2 regions of the Photobacterium kagoshimensis genome follow, and region 1 is predicted to be linked to the other one. Evidence: predicted binding sites of a transcription regulator. Region 1 holds the regulator's gene; the other holds the start of a gene.
The links. Region 1 encodes PurR, which represses purine synthesis genes. Its sites were predicted from a motif close to TNANGNAAACGTTTNCNTNA; they were not measured.
Positions count from the first base shown of each region.

Region 2: L4C35_RS02415 (NupC/NupG family nucleoside CNT transporter) is a predicted target of PurR. The motif match lies at 6,364-6,383, and genes of this name have one in related genera.

Region 1 covers NZ_JAKJSO010000018.1:45,773-53,310, reverse strand. Annotated here, with positions in the region: gene L4C35_RS17090 (ABC transporter substrate-binding protein) at 1-1,091, opposite strand, end outside; gene lpdA (dihydrolipoyl dehydrogenase) at 1,091-3,316, opposite strand; gene L4C35_RS17080 (carboxymuconolactone decarboxylase family protein) at 3,327-3,953, opposite strand; gene L4C35_RS17075 (hypothetical protein) at 4,096-4,488, opposite strand; gene L4C35_RS17070 (TfoX/Sxy family DNA transformation protein) at 4,811-5,401, opposite strand; cyclic di-GMP riboswitch class I at 5,527-5,631, opposite strand; gene purR (HTH-type transcriptional repressor PurR) at 5,910-6,914, opposite strand; gene L4C35_RS17060 (heme ABC transporter ATP-binding protein) at 7,241-7,538, opposite strand, start outside.
Region 2 covers NZ_JAKJSO010000008.1:405,270-412,807, forward strand. Annotated here, with positions in the region: gene L4C35_RS02395 (hypothetical protein) at 1-333, shown strand, start outside; gene L4C35_RS02400 (porin) at 783-1,865, shown strand; gene L4C35_RS02405 (ExeM/NucH family extracellular endonuclease) at 1,910-5,101, shown strand; gene L4C35_RS02410 (LysR family transcriptional regulator) at 5,232-6,170, shown strand; gene L4C35_RS02415 (NupC/NupG family nucleoside CNT transporter) at 6,428-7,538, shown strand, end outside.

The DNA of each region.
Region 1 (7,538 bases):
GATGGATCGCCCCAAATACGAGTATCTGCTTTGCGCATTTGTGCTTCAGGGCTGAGTAAGAAGTTAATCGCCACTTTTGCACCTGCTTTCGCCGATGCATTCCATGGAATGGCCAAGAAATGGATATTAGAGAGTGCCCCTTGATCGAATGAGTAAGCCTGCGCAGTGTCAGGAAGTTTACCGTTTTCTATAGCGGCATTAGCGGCATTTGGGTTAAAGGTTATCGCCATCAATAATTGACGATCATCTAACAGCTGAATAGTCTGCGGGCTACCTGATGGGAACTGCTTACCTTGTTTCCAAGCGACAGGGTGAAGCTGATCTAAATATGCCCATAAAGGTGCTGTTGTGTTTTGGAATCGATCCACTTGTTTAACCGCATCTATCGGTGCAGATAAGCGCTCAGGTTGGTCGGTTAACGCAATCAATGCGGCTTTGAGAAAGCTAGAACCATGGAATTCTGGCGGTTGAGGGTAACTAATTTGACCCGGATACGCTTTTGCTAAGCTCAATAACTCAGAAAAATTCTTAGGTGGGTTATTGAGCTGTTTTGTGTCATGAATAAACACGAGCTGTCCAACCCCCCATGGCGCTTCAAGCCCTTCAGTTGGCTCGGTGAAATCTACATCAACAGGCAGACGTTTATCGACGTATTCCCAACTAGGCAGTGAAGAAACAAAAGGGCCATATAGCAGTTCACTCTGTTTCATTGAACGGAAGTTTTCACCATTGATCCACACTAGATCAACGCTACCATTTTGATTTTTGTCAGCTGTTTTTTCTGCCAGTAAACGCTGTGTCGTTTCTGCTATGTCGGCTACCTTTACATGCTTTAGGGTGACGTTGTAACGAGACTGCAATTCACGAGAAGCCCAGCGTAGGTATTGATTGATTTCTTGGCTACCACCCCAGGCATTAAAGTAGACTGTTTCGCCTTTAGCTTGCTCAAGCACTTGTTGCCAATCTTGATTGCTTGAAATTGAATTTGTCTCGGCGTAAGCCGCATTTGCTCCCACCGCCATGGTTAGCGCTGCAAGTAGTGTAGTCGCGCCTGAATACAGGCGCTTGAAAGTAGATGGTGAGCGGTGCATTACATATCCTTATTTTCTTTTAGCGGCTCGGCTGCTTGGTTTACAGCTGCCTGCTCTGCGACAGGTTGCTTTTTACCTTGGCGCATCCATGCATGGTATTTTTCAACCCATGTTAACAGCATTTTAGGGGCATTCGCCTGCTTCCATTGGCCAGCTGCGTATTTTGTGGCTTCGCTCATGGTTGGGTAGGGGTGAACTGTGCCTAAGATCTTGTTTAACCCTAAGTTATGACGCATTGCCAAGGTGAATTCGGCTAACATTTCACCAGCATTACTTCCAACGATAGTTGCCCCTAAGATGGTGTCTTTGCCTTTAGGGGTAATGACTTTGACAAAGCCGTAATCTTCCCCATCGGTAATTGCTCTGTCTAAATCATCAATACCGTAAGTGATGACTTGGTATTGAATACCTTGTGCTTTGGCTTCTTTTTCATTGATGCCAACCCGAGCGACTTCGGGTGAGGTATAGGTTGCTGCGGGAAGCACGGAGTAATCCGCTCTGAATTTTTTGAATTGACCAAATAAACCATTAACGGCGGCATACCACGCCTGATGTGCGGCTGCGTGTGTAAGCTGAAACGGGCCCGCAACATCACCAACGGCAAAAATATTGCGGTATTTGGTTTGCAGGTAGTCGTTTACTTCGACTGTACCGCGTTCACTCGTTGTGATGCCGAGTTCTTCTAAGCCAAAACCTTGCACGTTAGCTACTCGCCCTAGCGCAAGCATGACATAGTCAAAGTCTGTAGTAACAGTTTGTCCTTGATACTCAAGATAAGCACGTTGGATGCGAGAGCCGTCATCTTGCTCAATAGATTCAAAGCGTAAGGCTTTGTGGTTAAGTTTAATGTTTACACCATCACTTTGCAGTTTACTGTGCACTAATGCTGCGGCATCGGCGTCTTCACGGATCAGAAGTTGGTCTACCATTTCCACTAAGGTAACCTGACTGCCTAGGCGTTGGAAGCTCTGAGCAAGTTCACAGCCAATCGGGCCGCCACCGAGCACAAGGAGTTTCTTGGGCTGTTGTTTTAGCTGCCAAATAGTGTCTGAGGTCAGATAGTTCACATCTTGCAAACCTGGAATATTGGGGACAAGCGGACGAGCACCTGTGGCAATCACGATATTACGGGTGGTAATACGTTCGCCATTTACTTCAACTTCCCACGGCGACAAAATACGTGCTTCACCCGATATACAGTTCACACCTAACGACGAATAACGTTCAACTGAATCATGTGGCTCAATTTTGTCAATAACGGTATGTACTCGCGACATGACTTGCTCAAAATCGACGCTTACATCGCCAGTGCTAATACCAAACTCTTTTGCCCGAGTAATTTCAGACATGGCGTGTGCCGAACGGATAACGGCCTTAGAGGGGACACAGCCTGTATTTAAGCAATCCCCCCCCATCTTATGGCGTTCGATTAATGTCACTTTCGCTTTTACTGCAGCTGCAATATAGGCACTGACTAAGCCACCGGCGCCCGCACCAATGACGACCATGTTTTGGTCAAATTTTTCAGGTGGTGTCCAGTCAGCATACACGCGGCGCTGCTCGATAATACCCATAACAAATTTCGCGACCAGAGGGAAAATCCCCAATAGCGCGAGAGAAACAAGTACAGGGGCTGAGATGATGCCGCTGAGTGATTCTATTTCACCAAGTTGCGTACCTGCATTGATATAGACGGCAGTACCTGCCAGCATTCCCACTTGGCTTACCAAGTAAAATAGCTTGGTTGATAGCGGCGTTAAGCCCATTAATAGGTTCACCAAAAAGAAGGGGAACACAGGGATTAATCGCAGTGTGAATAAGTAAAAAGGACCATCTTTTTTGATGCCTGCGTTTATCGGTGCAAGGCGGTGACCAAATTTAGTTTGTACCCAGTCGCGAAGAATATAACGGCTGAATAAAAAGGCGAGTGTCGCGCCAATAGTACTGGCGAATGACACTAAAAGTAGACTCCACCAGAAACCAAATAATGCCGCGCCAAGTAAAGTCATAATTGCCGCGCCAGGTAAAGAAAGCGCCGTTACAACTATATAAATAGCAAAGTACACTACACTCGCAAAGAAGGGGCGTGCAGCTATCGTATCTTGCAGTGCTATTTGTTGTGCTTTAGCTTGATCCAATGTGAAGTACTGTCCTAAATCGAACAGGAACCAACTTCCAATAAGCGCGACAATGACGGCAATGAGCAGTAGTTTCTTTCTATCCATGAGACAACTCCTACGATTTACTCTGTGGTGACTCTTGCTGCTGGCTGGATGAAGCACCTTGTTCATCGACAGTAGCGCTATTGTTAAGCGCGGATGCGGTCGGCACAGAGCAAAAGCCTTGTGCTGGTACATCAAGCGCGGTATTAAATTTGGCTGATAGGTTTTGAAATGCGATCAGGGCGGTAAGCTCGACGAGGGCATCTTCGTCAAACCACTGCTGCAGTTCAGATAGCATGGTCTCAGTTACTTTCTGCCCTGTGATAGTCATGGCTTCAACATAATGCAGCACGGCAATTTCTTCTTTAGTAAATAAAGTGCTGTTTTGTTGCCATTGCGAAAGCGCTTTGATCTTTTCAACAGAATCGCAACGCTCTGCTAGGCGCATTCCATTGGCATCGACGCAAAATTCACAATCATTAAGTTGTGAAACGCGAACACAAATAAGAGAGCGAGTAACAGGTGATAGTGGTGAATGGCGACGGTCAAGGTAGCCAAAAAAAACAGCAACTAACCAGAAGAGTGGAGGTCTGCGTCCCCAGAGTAAAGAAGGGTTGAGTTCTGCGCCAAAATTACGCTTTTGTAGCCAAAGTAATGGGCGAACAAAGATTGAGTATTTATTTTTTTTTGCCAGGCGCACAGCGTCGTTTCCTTATGAACACATGATATAGCACCAATGCTATACCAAGGTAATAAAGGAGACCCAACGAAGGGCGCAAATATTTCAATTAATTAAAGAAAAATTGAAAACAACGCTCGGTTGCTTGTAATTTAAACAGTTTTTAATTTATGGCAACTTCGACAGCGCGACTGCGTTCTTGCTGTACAACGCGGTTGTCGGGTATTTCTGAAAACGCAATATAAGCAGATGCCAGAATAGGTAAACTGGCGAGTAGCAGCGTCTTGCCTATATGGTAATTGCGGTACCAATATTTACGCGCTCGAATTTTAAGTAATACTCCCCAGATGATCAGGATGATATTAAAGCCACCAACCAGAGTAAATATGTCGATGAGCGCATTAAAAGGAGCCAGTTGCTGTGAGACTAGTAGCATTGCGAAAGCGGGAGGGAGTAGGCTGATAATAACAAGGGCACGGAGTAGTGTAGGCCATTTGTTAAATTTATCTTTGAATATGTGGTCTGTTTGCCCAGGAAAAGGCTTTGAACAGAGCATACGAGCCTCTCTTTTTAGCAATCATTAAGACTGCGTATCGTTATGGTATAGGTGAACTGGTGACATATTATTGGCGTCACACTAAGTGCGATAGTGACCATAAGTAGTTAAAAACAAAAAAATGGCGGTGGAAAGCCCACTGACAGTGGTTATTTTACTTATTTAAGGCGGGATTAAAAGTTAACTGATGCTTTTGTGAACAGTATTTGTGAGAAGAGTCAATCTTTGACGTAATCCTGACATTCGGTAGGCTAGGGCTACAAAAAACGAGGCCTGAGCCTCGTTCTTATTGTGGTGACTGTGTTGTGTTTGCCCCGACTCCCTAAGGTAGCAAGCCTAGCAGTTCACCACGTCTCGTTTCACTGATCACAGACCAGTGTGTGCCACTGATTGCGCCTTCTAAAGCCCAAAGCAACTCGATGTTGAGATTATTATCATGTGTATCGAGCAATGCTTTATAAGCATCAATAGCGCCGACTTCAATCAGTTTATCGACAGTATCAATACCCACTTTTTTCAGCATACGTTCATTAGCGAGTCTTAAGTTTGGCAAATCTTTAATGCGAGATGGCCCAACTTTACTTTTTGTTTCTTTGTCGTTCTTCGCACCTTCTAGTGAGCCTTGTGCGTACTCGATAATCATCTCTGGGGTATCCCACCAGAGGTCAGGAATAGCAAAATGTTTAGTCACTACGGGAAATCCGCGTTTCTCATAAACATAAGGTGATAGATTAGCTTCTTTAAACACTTCAATGTTTTTTGCATTCGCGCGAAGGTGTAATTTATTTTTTACTACCAGTGCAAACATTGTTTCGCCTGCGAAAATGCCAAAACCGCCAAACATTGAGCGGGATTTAACACTGCCAAAACTATCGAATAATTTTAGAGTGTCTTTAAGTATTGGTTTATCCATGCGACTTCTCGGTGAAATAAATCTTGGGAGTCACCTAACATATAAGCGAGGAGTTTAGGTTAGCAAAGCACACTTAATGTATGTCAAAAGCATGTCAAACCCTAAAGCAGGTTTGCAGTAAATCCATCGGTAACCCCGCTACCTTGAATGTGTTAATTTTTATTAAATAACACTTTGTTAGGCCGGAAGCTTTGCGTCCTACTTTTTCAAGTAGTTTGCCCTGTTCGTGACGTAATAAGCATATCGTAAATAGCAGAAAAGCGTTTACTCTATGCTGGGGAAAATGTGATGTTGCTTCAATTATTACTGCTTTATGAAGAGAGAATATTCAGGGATTAAATAAATCATTGGGTAAATGAAGCAAACTTATTTCAAATCTAAAAGTAATTTTATTGTTACATATTAAATATTTATGTAAAAAAGGAGGGTTTAGCGTGGCGGGAATGAATAAAAAAAGCCGACGATATGGGGTCGTCGGCTATTCAATGTTTATGCGTAAAGCGAATAGTTAGTTAAGCTTATGAACCGATTTACGTACAACTAATTCAGGTGACATTTCAAAAACACGGTTTTCGTGCTTTTTATCTTTCACGCGTTCCATCAAGATTTCAATCGCTGTTTTACCTAAACGGCGTTTAGGCTGGTGGATTGTCGTTAACGGTGGCGAGAAGAAAGGTGCTAGCTCGATGTTATCGTAACCAATGATAGATATATCTTCAGGAACACGAACGCCATTCTGAACGAAAGTACTGATCATCGCCATGGCCATAATGTCGTTAAAACAGAAAATAGCCGTTGGACGTTCTTTCATCGCAATGAATTGCTCAGCGGCTTTCACGGCCGTTTCACACTCGAAGTCACCTTCGATAATCCAATCTTCATTAACGGTTAGGTTTGCTTCGTCCATCGCTTTTTGGAAGCCTTTTAAGCGCTCACGACAGGTTGATTTTTCATTGTGACCTGATAAACAGCCAATTTTAGTGTGGCCGTTTTCAATAAAGTGCTTGATTGCGATATAGCCACCAATGGCTGCGTTGTCTTGAATTTTATCCGTGTGTGGACTTTCAGGACCCCAATCCATCACAACCATAGGTAGGTCATTTTGACGTTCTAATAGGTCTAATAGACGTTGATCAAGGTCCGAACACATCACCATTAGGCCATCAACGCGTTTTTCGGCGAGCATGCGCAGGTAATCGCGTTGCTTAGATAGGTTACCTTCAGTGTTACACAGGATAAGTGTGTAGCCTTCTTTGTAGCAGTATTCTTCTACGCCATGTACAACCTCAGCAAAAAAGGGGTTGGTTGACTTGGTGACCAACATACCAATTGTGCGGGTAGTGTTACATTTTAGGCTGCGAGCAACAGCGCTTGGTGCATAGTTAAGTTCATCAACGGCTGCTAACACTTTTTTTTGTGTTGCTTCTGCTACGAAGCGTGTTTTATTAATCACGTGCGAGACTGTTGTTGTTGAAACTCCAGCCATACGTGCAACATCTTTAATCGTTGCCATAGTTATTCTTCTAATAATTGCAATAAAGAGGATCTTTTTAAGCTATACATAGCGCCAACTCTTTCATTTCGAGTGCTGTATGTCGCTAGAGACCTTGTATAAACGTTAAAAGCCGCTTCTCAGATGAGCGGCTTTTATGGATTTGGTAGCGTTACATTGTTAATCGCTTGCGTTCACATTTTACTGAGTGTAGCGCACAGTGCAACGTTTCTGTCTATCAAGATGGCAATACTTGATAAACATCAACAATAATAATGTAAATTGCGTAAAATTTGATGCATCAGTATGCATTTATTTGTGCATTGTAAGGATTACATAACGAGCGACTATAGAATAACTGGGTGTTGAAGTGTAGGGTGCTTGGTCATCGTGACAGGCCAGCCATAGATTCGCTCAATATTCTGAGAATCTAATGCATGCCAAGCATCGCCATCAGCCTGTATCTTTCCATTTTTTACAATAACTAAGCGGTCTGCATATTGTGCAGCAAGGTTTAGATCATGCAATACGACGATAACAGCTGCTCCTGCTTTAGCCATATGTTGTGCGAGTTGTAATGTTTTATGTTGATGCGCTAAATCAAGTGCTGATGTTGGTTCATCGAGCATCAAAATAGCATTTTCT
Region 2 (7,538 bases), on a different contig from region 1:
ATTGCAGTCATCTTCAAAGGTTGGTCTGATGATTGGGCAAAAGAAAGCCAAGCGGATCAAAAAGACATGGCAACCAAATTTCATACCGTTTACAAGATAGCTGCAAATGCATTTGAAAACGGCGAAGAAGTTGAGCTTACTTTTGTTTCAGCCTTATTTAGCGACTGTAAACAAAAAGCAGAAATGGCAGCAGCAATGAATGAAAAAGTCAAAGCGAGTCTGCAAAGTGACGATGAACGTGCCCAACGTATCATTGCTAAAGTAAATACAGCAGCTCAAGATGCCGCTTACGTTGTTAACTACTTAAACAATGTTTTACTGCAATCCGCGTAACCTGCTCTAATATCAAACCCGCGCATCTAAACCCGAGCTTTTCTCGGGTTTACTATCCTTACCGCCAGCCTCATTCATCCCTCACTTACCGTGTTTCCCGCTATAATTTTTAATCAATACATTAACCAAGCTAGTGTCAATATGAACACGAAAAGCCAATAAGCACTTAGTTTTACATTCTGATTTGTTCGCCTTCCTCTATATTTTCTTCTGAAATCTATCATCTACCGAAAACGTTATCGTTTTTGTGAATTTTTTAACTCATTTATTGTGTTCGGCAATGCAAACCAACACTTCTAATGTCACAAACTTGCTCTCACATCTGGCATGTCAAACGACATATATCACAAAATCAATTAACTGCAATTGAATGATAACGAATCAAAATGTGAGAATTAAAACACAGCACAAATCAAATGTTACTTAAATAACATACATAAGGTCGAGTAATGGACATTAAAACGGCTAACAAAACAGCACTAGCAGTGTGTATATCTACCCTTCTCGCTTCTACTAGCCTACAAGCAGCAACCATTTACCAAAACGAAAACGGCGACAACTTAAAGCTTTATGGCGAGGTTGGCGTTGGTGGTCACTTTGGTGCAAAGTTTGAGTACGGTGAGTTTTACAAAGACCAAACTTACATCGATGACTCCTTTGCAACTTTGGGTGTAAAAGGCAAAAACGGCCAATTAGTCTACCGCTTGGAATTAGACTTTGAGCGTGAAAACTGGAAGTATGGCTCTGGTGATATGGTGCTTAGCATCGATAAAATGTTCATTGGCTACGCCCTTAACGACTACCACTATGTTGAGTTTGGTTTAACCGATACGGCATTTGATGATTACGACAAATGGGGTGACTTCACATTCGATACCACAGTTGAAACAGGTGAAGCTGGCGACCAAGACGCAACGGTTAAATATGAAGGTACTTATGGCAGCTTCAAGCTAGGTACGTCATACAGTTACAACGCTAAATCTTCTTCAGGCTCTCATCTTGGCGATGTTGTTAACGGTTACTTCGGCTACTTTGGCAGTCGTTTTTCAGCTGTTGTAGGCCTTGAGGGGCGCGGTGGTGCACAAGGTGAATCTAAGTACGGTAAGCAAAAACTTGCAGGCCTTGGTATGCGCTTCGCTGTTACCGATAACTTCCACCTTGGCTTTAATGGCTACCTTGAAGACGAAGATATTGCTCAAACCAAAATCCCTACCGATATCACGGATCCAAACAACAGCGTTCACCTCTATAACGACTATCAGACCCTTTACCGTAGAGGTGCATTGATCTCAGGTAAATACGAATTCACACCACAATGGGAAATGACAGGCTCTGCCAACTACGAAGCCTATGAAGAGTGGGATAAAGACAGCGAGTTTTGGGATACCAAAGAGCACAGCTGGGGTTCAAGCCGCACATGGGGCACGCTGGGCGTGAACTTCAAACCAACGTCATCATCAATCATTGCGCTTGAAGCCAATGCTGGCGATGCAGCACAAGATGTGTACGCCTACACGCGTATTTACTTCTAATCACACTGTTTAAAAAGAATTTAGGGATTGAAGGACACCCCATCATGAATAAAAAAGTCACCTTACTTTCCGCTGCTATCGCATCCATATTAGCAGCACCAGCAATGGCTGGTATTAACGATATTATTATTTCTGAGTACGTTGAAGGCACTAGCTACAACAAAGCAGTCGAGCTAACCAATACAGGAACCGACGACGTAACTATTCCATCAAATATTGAACTGTCACGCCAAAACAACGGCACCAGCACCTGGTATACAGTTCAAAATGCAGCAAAAGATTCTGTCATCGAAGGTATCACTATACCTGCCGGCAAATCTGTTGTTCTCCACCATCCAAAGCCAAGTGATAAAGATACGAATCTACTTGATGCTATTGCAGCCAATGTCAGCAAGCACGGTGCGATTGCATTACCTACAAACACTTATGCGCATACCGGCAACGATGTTCTAGCACTGCGTGATATAACGGATAAAGAAAATCCGAAAATTTTAGACATCATTGGTGTATTAGATACAAAAGATGATTGGGGAAAAGATGTTACTTTAGTTCGCTACCAAGATGCTGAAGCCCCGAAAACCACTTACGATGAAAAAGATTGGGAATTCAAACCTACAAACACCTTCGATGGTTTAGGCAACCCGGCTCTTGCTACACGCGAACCCGCACCGACACCATGTAGCGATGCTGCAGGTACCCACAGCTATAAAAGCATTGGTCAGGTGCAAGGTAATGGCTACAAATCACCACTCATCAGCTCTGGCTACATCAGTGATGATGAGTACCTAGTTCAAGGTATCGTTAGCGCCGTTTCAACTAGCTATAACAAAGGTTTTTTCTTATACAAGTCTGATGGTGATGAATTAACCTCTGATGGCGTTTTTGTTAAAACTAACGGCCAAGTCAACGAAGATATGGTTGGTCAAGAGGTCTGCGTTAAAGGTTTCGTAGAAGAAAAATATGGTCAGACTCAAGTTCTCGCAACGGATGACAAGTGGGAAACAATTAGCACTGGTGGCTCAAAACCAGCCGCTGTAGATCTTAAGCGCATTCCATCTGACGGCCAATACTTCAGCAAAACACTAGAGCGCTATGAAGGCATGTTAGTGCGCTTAACAGACAACATGGATGAAAGCACCAAAGAAAACGAGACCATGCGTGTTTCTCGTACTTTCAGCTTTGACTTTGACAGCTATCGTAACAACATGGTGTTATCGTACAAACGCCCTAACATGCAGCCAAACCAAGAACATGTCGCTGGCAGTGAGGGCTCTATTGCCCAACATAAGCAAAACAATGACTACCGCTTATATGTAGATACAGACAAAAGCGCATCCAATGGTCATATCCCGTACTACCCTGATTTCAACAGCAAGCCAGACAAAAACTACATCCGTATAAACGACAGTATCACTGGCTTAGAAGGCGTACTTGTCTACGCCCACAGTAACTACCGTTTACTGGCGACCAATACAATCACCAGCAAAAACATTACTCACAATACTGATCGTAAATCCAAGCCTGAGCTGAATGATTCAACCGAATCTGACAAGTTTGCTATTCGCTTTGCGACTCAGAACGTATTGAACTACTTCAACTCGCCATTTGGTGGTGCAAGTAACCAACATGGTGACAACCGTGGTGCAGATAGCGAGTTAGAGTTCCAGCAACAACAAGCTAAAATTGTAAAAGCCATTATTGGCTTAGATGCTGATGTTGTTGGCTTAATGGAAATTGAAAATAATGGTTTTGGTAACTACAGTGCGATCACTGAATTAGTAAAAGCCATTAATGACAACTATTACAAAGAAAACTATTCAGACCGCAATAAGAGTGAATCAATTCACAACAAATACGTCTTCGTAGGCTTCGATTCAGATGGCAATACCGTGCTGGATGAGTTTGATTCTGTTGGTTCAGATGCTATAACTTCTGGCCTACTATACCGTCCAAGTAAAGTCTCGCTAGAGCAAGCGAAAATCATCCCTATGCCTTCGCAGCAAGCACCAATGATCACTTATGAAGATGGTAGCGCGATTACAGGTAAAAAAGGTGAAGTTCGTGAAAACGGTAAGAACTACCAGCGCGATACTATTGCCGCTACTTTCCGTATCCACAACACAGGTAAAAAAGTCACTGTATCAGTCAACCACCTGAAATCGAAAGGCTCTACCTGTTGGGAAGATTGGCAAGGCTGGGAAACTTGGGAGAAGTTTGACCCTAAATATGATGATGTTAAGAGCAATCAAGACTTCCAAGGTTCATGTGAAAACTTCCGTGTTGCCGCTGCAGAACAACTCGGTAAAGAAATGGCAAAAATCGGTGGTGATCGCATCATCATGGGTGACATGAACTCTTACGCGCATGAAGACCCTATGCTAGTGCTAACCTCTAACCCAACAGGTAAAACACTGAAAGCTGCTCGCGATACCTTCATCGGTAAACGCCCTCAATTTGGTGAAAATGGCGCTACCATCACTGATAGTTACGGTTATATTAATGCTGTTAGCCTGAAAGATGCTGAAAATAACAAGATGAGCTGGAGCTACTCTTACAACGATGAGATCGGTTCACTTGACCACGTTCTTATCTCACCATCCCTTAAGAAGCACCTACTAGATGCAACAGACTGGCACATCAATGCTGCTGAATCGACACTGTATGATTACAACCAAGGCCGTAAAGGCTTAAGCAGTAAAGATGAAAAAACAACGCCGCATAACTTCTATGCTGAAACGCCTTACCGTTCATCTGACCATGACTCTGCAATCATGGCACTAGGTTACGGCTACGGTGAAAGTGACGGTGCGCCTGTACTGCTTGCAACGAAGAGCGGTCGTATGGATGTTCCTTACGCCATTAACACTGACAAAGCACTTACAGGTGATATCGCTGAAATCTCATTCTCTCCAGAACCAGAAGACATGAGCAAAGTTGCACTACCTACAATGAAGTTGAGCAAAAATGGCAAACAACTTGTAGAGTTTGACGTTAGTGGTATTGAACCAGGTAACTACACTGTAACCATGAAGCTAGTACGCCCAAGTACACAAAAAGCTTCAACAGCAACAACCGTGGCTGGCTCAGAAGTGAGCATGCAAGTTGAAGTGGCTAAACGTGACTCAACGAAGCCAAAAGTAGTTATTCCACCATACGATGGTAGCGGCGGTTCATTTGGCATCTTTGGCCTACTGTCACTATTGGGCTTAGGTTTCTTACGTAAAACTAAAAAGTAATTAAGCAATAAACGATTTAGTCGATATACGTTAAAGAAATAATCAAAGAGGTTTAGCTTATGGCTAAGCCTCTTTTTTTGTCACTCCCCTCGCTATACTCTGTATATTCATTTTTTACAGAGCATACATTTTGAGCCCTGATCGCGCTGGCCAAATGGTCATTTTTCATGCCCTTGTTAAAGCAGGTAATTTTACTGCAGCAGGCAAACAACTAGGTGTCTCGACATCGCACATCAGTAAACAATTAGGCGTTTTAGAAACCGCTCTGAATGTAAAGTTAGTCCAACGCACCACGCGTAGCTTTACGTTAACAGAGGCGGGTGAAAGTTATTTGGGCTATTGCGAAATAGTCGTTAACGCCATGCAAGATGGCGAAGCGATAATGGAGGATGCTCGGGATGAAATCTCTGGTGTTCTACGCTTAGGCATATCGCAATCCTTTGGCACTATGCATTTAATTCCAGCGATTGAACAGCTACAACGCCATTACCCTAAGTTACGGGTAGAAATCAGTTTATTCGATCACAAAGCCGATATGATAGAAGATGGGTTAGATCTGTGGATCACTAACTATGAGCACATTCCAGACGGCTATGTTGCTCAACGCCTCGCCGAAACACGGTTCGTTGTTGCTGCAGCACCAGAGTACCTGCTTCATCATGCTGCACCTTCACACCCCAGCGAGCTTGCCAAGCATAATTGCTTAACGTATCGAAGTCGCCAAAGAAATTATCAATCGTGGTCATTTAAACAACACGATAAACAACTCAAAGTCGATGTAGAAGGCAATTATCGCGTTGATCTTGCTGAAGCGGTCCGCGACGCTGCTATTGCTGGCTGGGGAATAGCCTACTTAGCCACTTACCTACTGCGAGATGAATTTAAAGCGAACAAACTCATTCAACTGCTACCTGAATGGCAAGCCAACCAATCGATGCCATTTTATGCGGTATACCCAAGCCGAGCACATTTACCTAAAAAAATATCGGCTGTCATTGGTTTTTTCAAAGACTACATAGGCGAAACGCCCTATTGGGATAAAGAATTGAGTAAACATATCACCATCTAGCTCTACTTTTACCTGTGGCAATAATGCTGATAAAACCATCAAGATTATTGCCATCATCATTCGTATTAACCAAAACATCTTTTCCAAATGGAAAATATCACGTTACTAAAATTAAATAGTATCTATTTATCATAATGTTAGCCCAAAATTATGTAGCACACCATCAACTCATCACACTTAGCTAACATCCCACTCTTGCAACCGTTTGCGTCCACCATAGAATGCACCGCCTATACATTCTGTTACAAGGTTTCCCCATGTCATCTTTGCTTGGTATTGTTGCTATCTTAGTATTCGCTTACTTACTGTCTACCGACCGTCGCAACATTCCATTAAGAACCGTTAGTTTAGCGTTTTTACTACAAATCACTTTTGCTTTACTTGTACTGTATGTACCTGCGGGGAAAGTAGCGCTTGGTGCCGTAACCAATACTGTATCAAGCGTGATTGATTACGGCCAAGAAGGTATCGCTTTCTTATTTGGCGGCTTAGCAACAGGTAGCGTTGGTTTTGTATTTGCCGTTAACGTACTGGGCATCATCATTTTCTTCTCTGCGCTTATCTCTGCTCTTTATCACATTGGCCTAATGCCTAAAGTCATCAACATTGTTGGTGGTGCGCTACAGAAACTACTAGGCACTGGCCGTGCAGAATCCCTTTCTGCCACTGCCAATATTTTTGTCGGTATGGTTGAAGCGCCACTGGTTGTTAAACCTTACTTAAAGAACATGAGCGATTCTCAGTTTTTTGCTGTTATGACATGTGGCCTAGCTTCTGTTGCAGGCGGCACCTTGGTAGGTTATGCATCACTTGGCGTGGAACTCAATTTCTTGATTGCAGCGGCCTTTATGTCTGCACCTGCGGGTCTACTGATGGCGAAAATGTTATTTCCGCCAAGTGACAAGCAAAATAATGAAGATGAAATCACGTCAGTTGAACTACCACGTGCGACCAATGTTGTTGAAGCACTTGCCGATGGTGCTATCTCTGGCATGCGTATTGCGGCAACCATAGGCGCAACCTTGATAGCCTTCATCAGTGTCATCGCATTATTGAATGGTCTGCTAGGCACGGTGGGTGATTGGTTTGGGGTTACATTAAGTTTTGAATTGATTATGGGTTACCTATTTGCCCCTATTGCTTTCCTTATTGGCATCCCATGGAACGAAGCCATTACTGCAGGCGCACTGATCGGTAATAAGGTGATCGTGAATGAATTTGTTGCCTTCATCCAACTAATGGAAGTAAAAGATCAATTGAGCCCGCACTCACAGGCTATCATCACATTTGCATTATGCGGTTTTGCTAATATCTCCACTATGGCAATCCTGATTGGTGGCCTAGGTAGCTTGGTACCAGAGCGCCGTA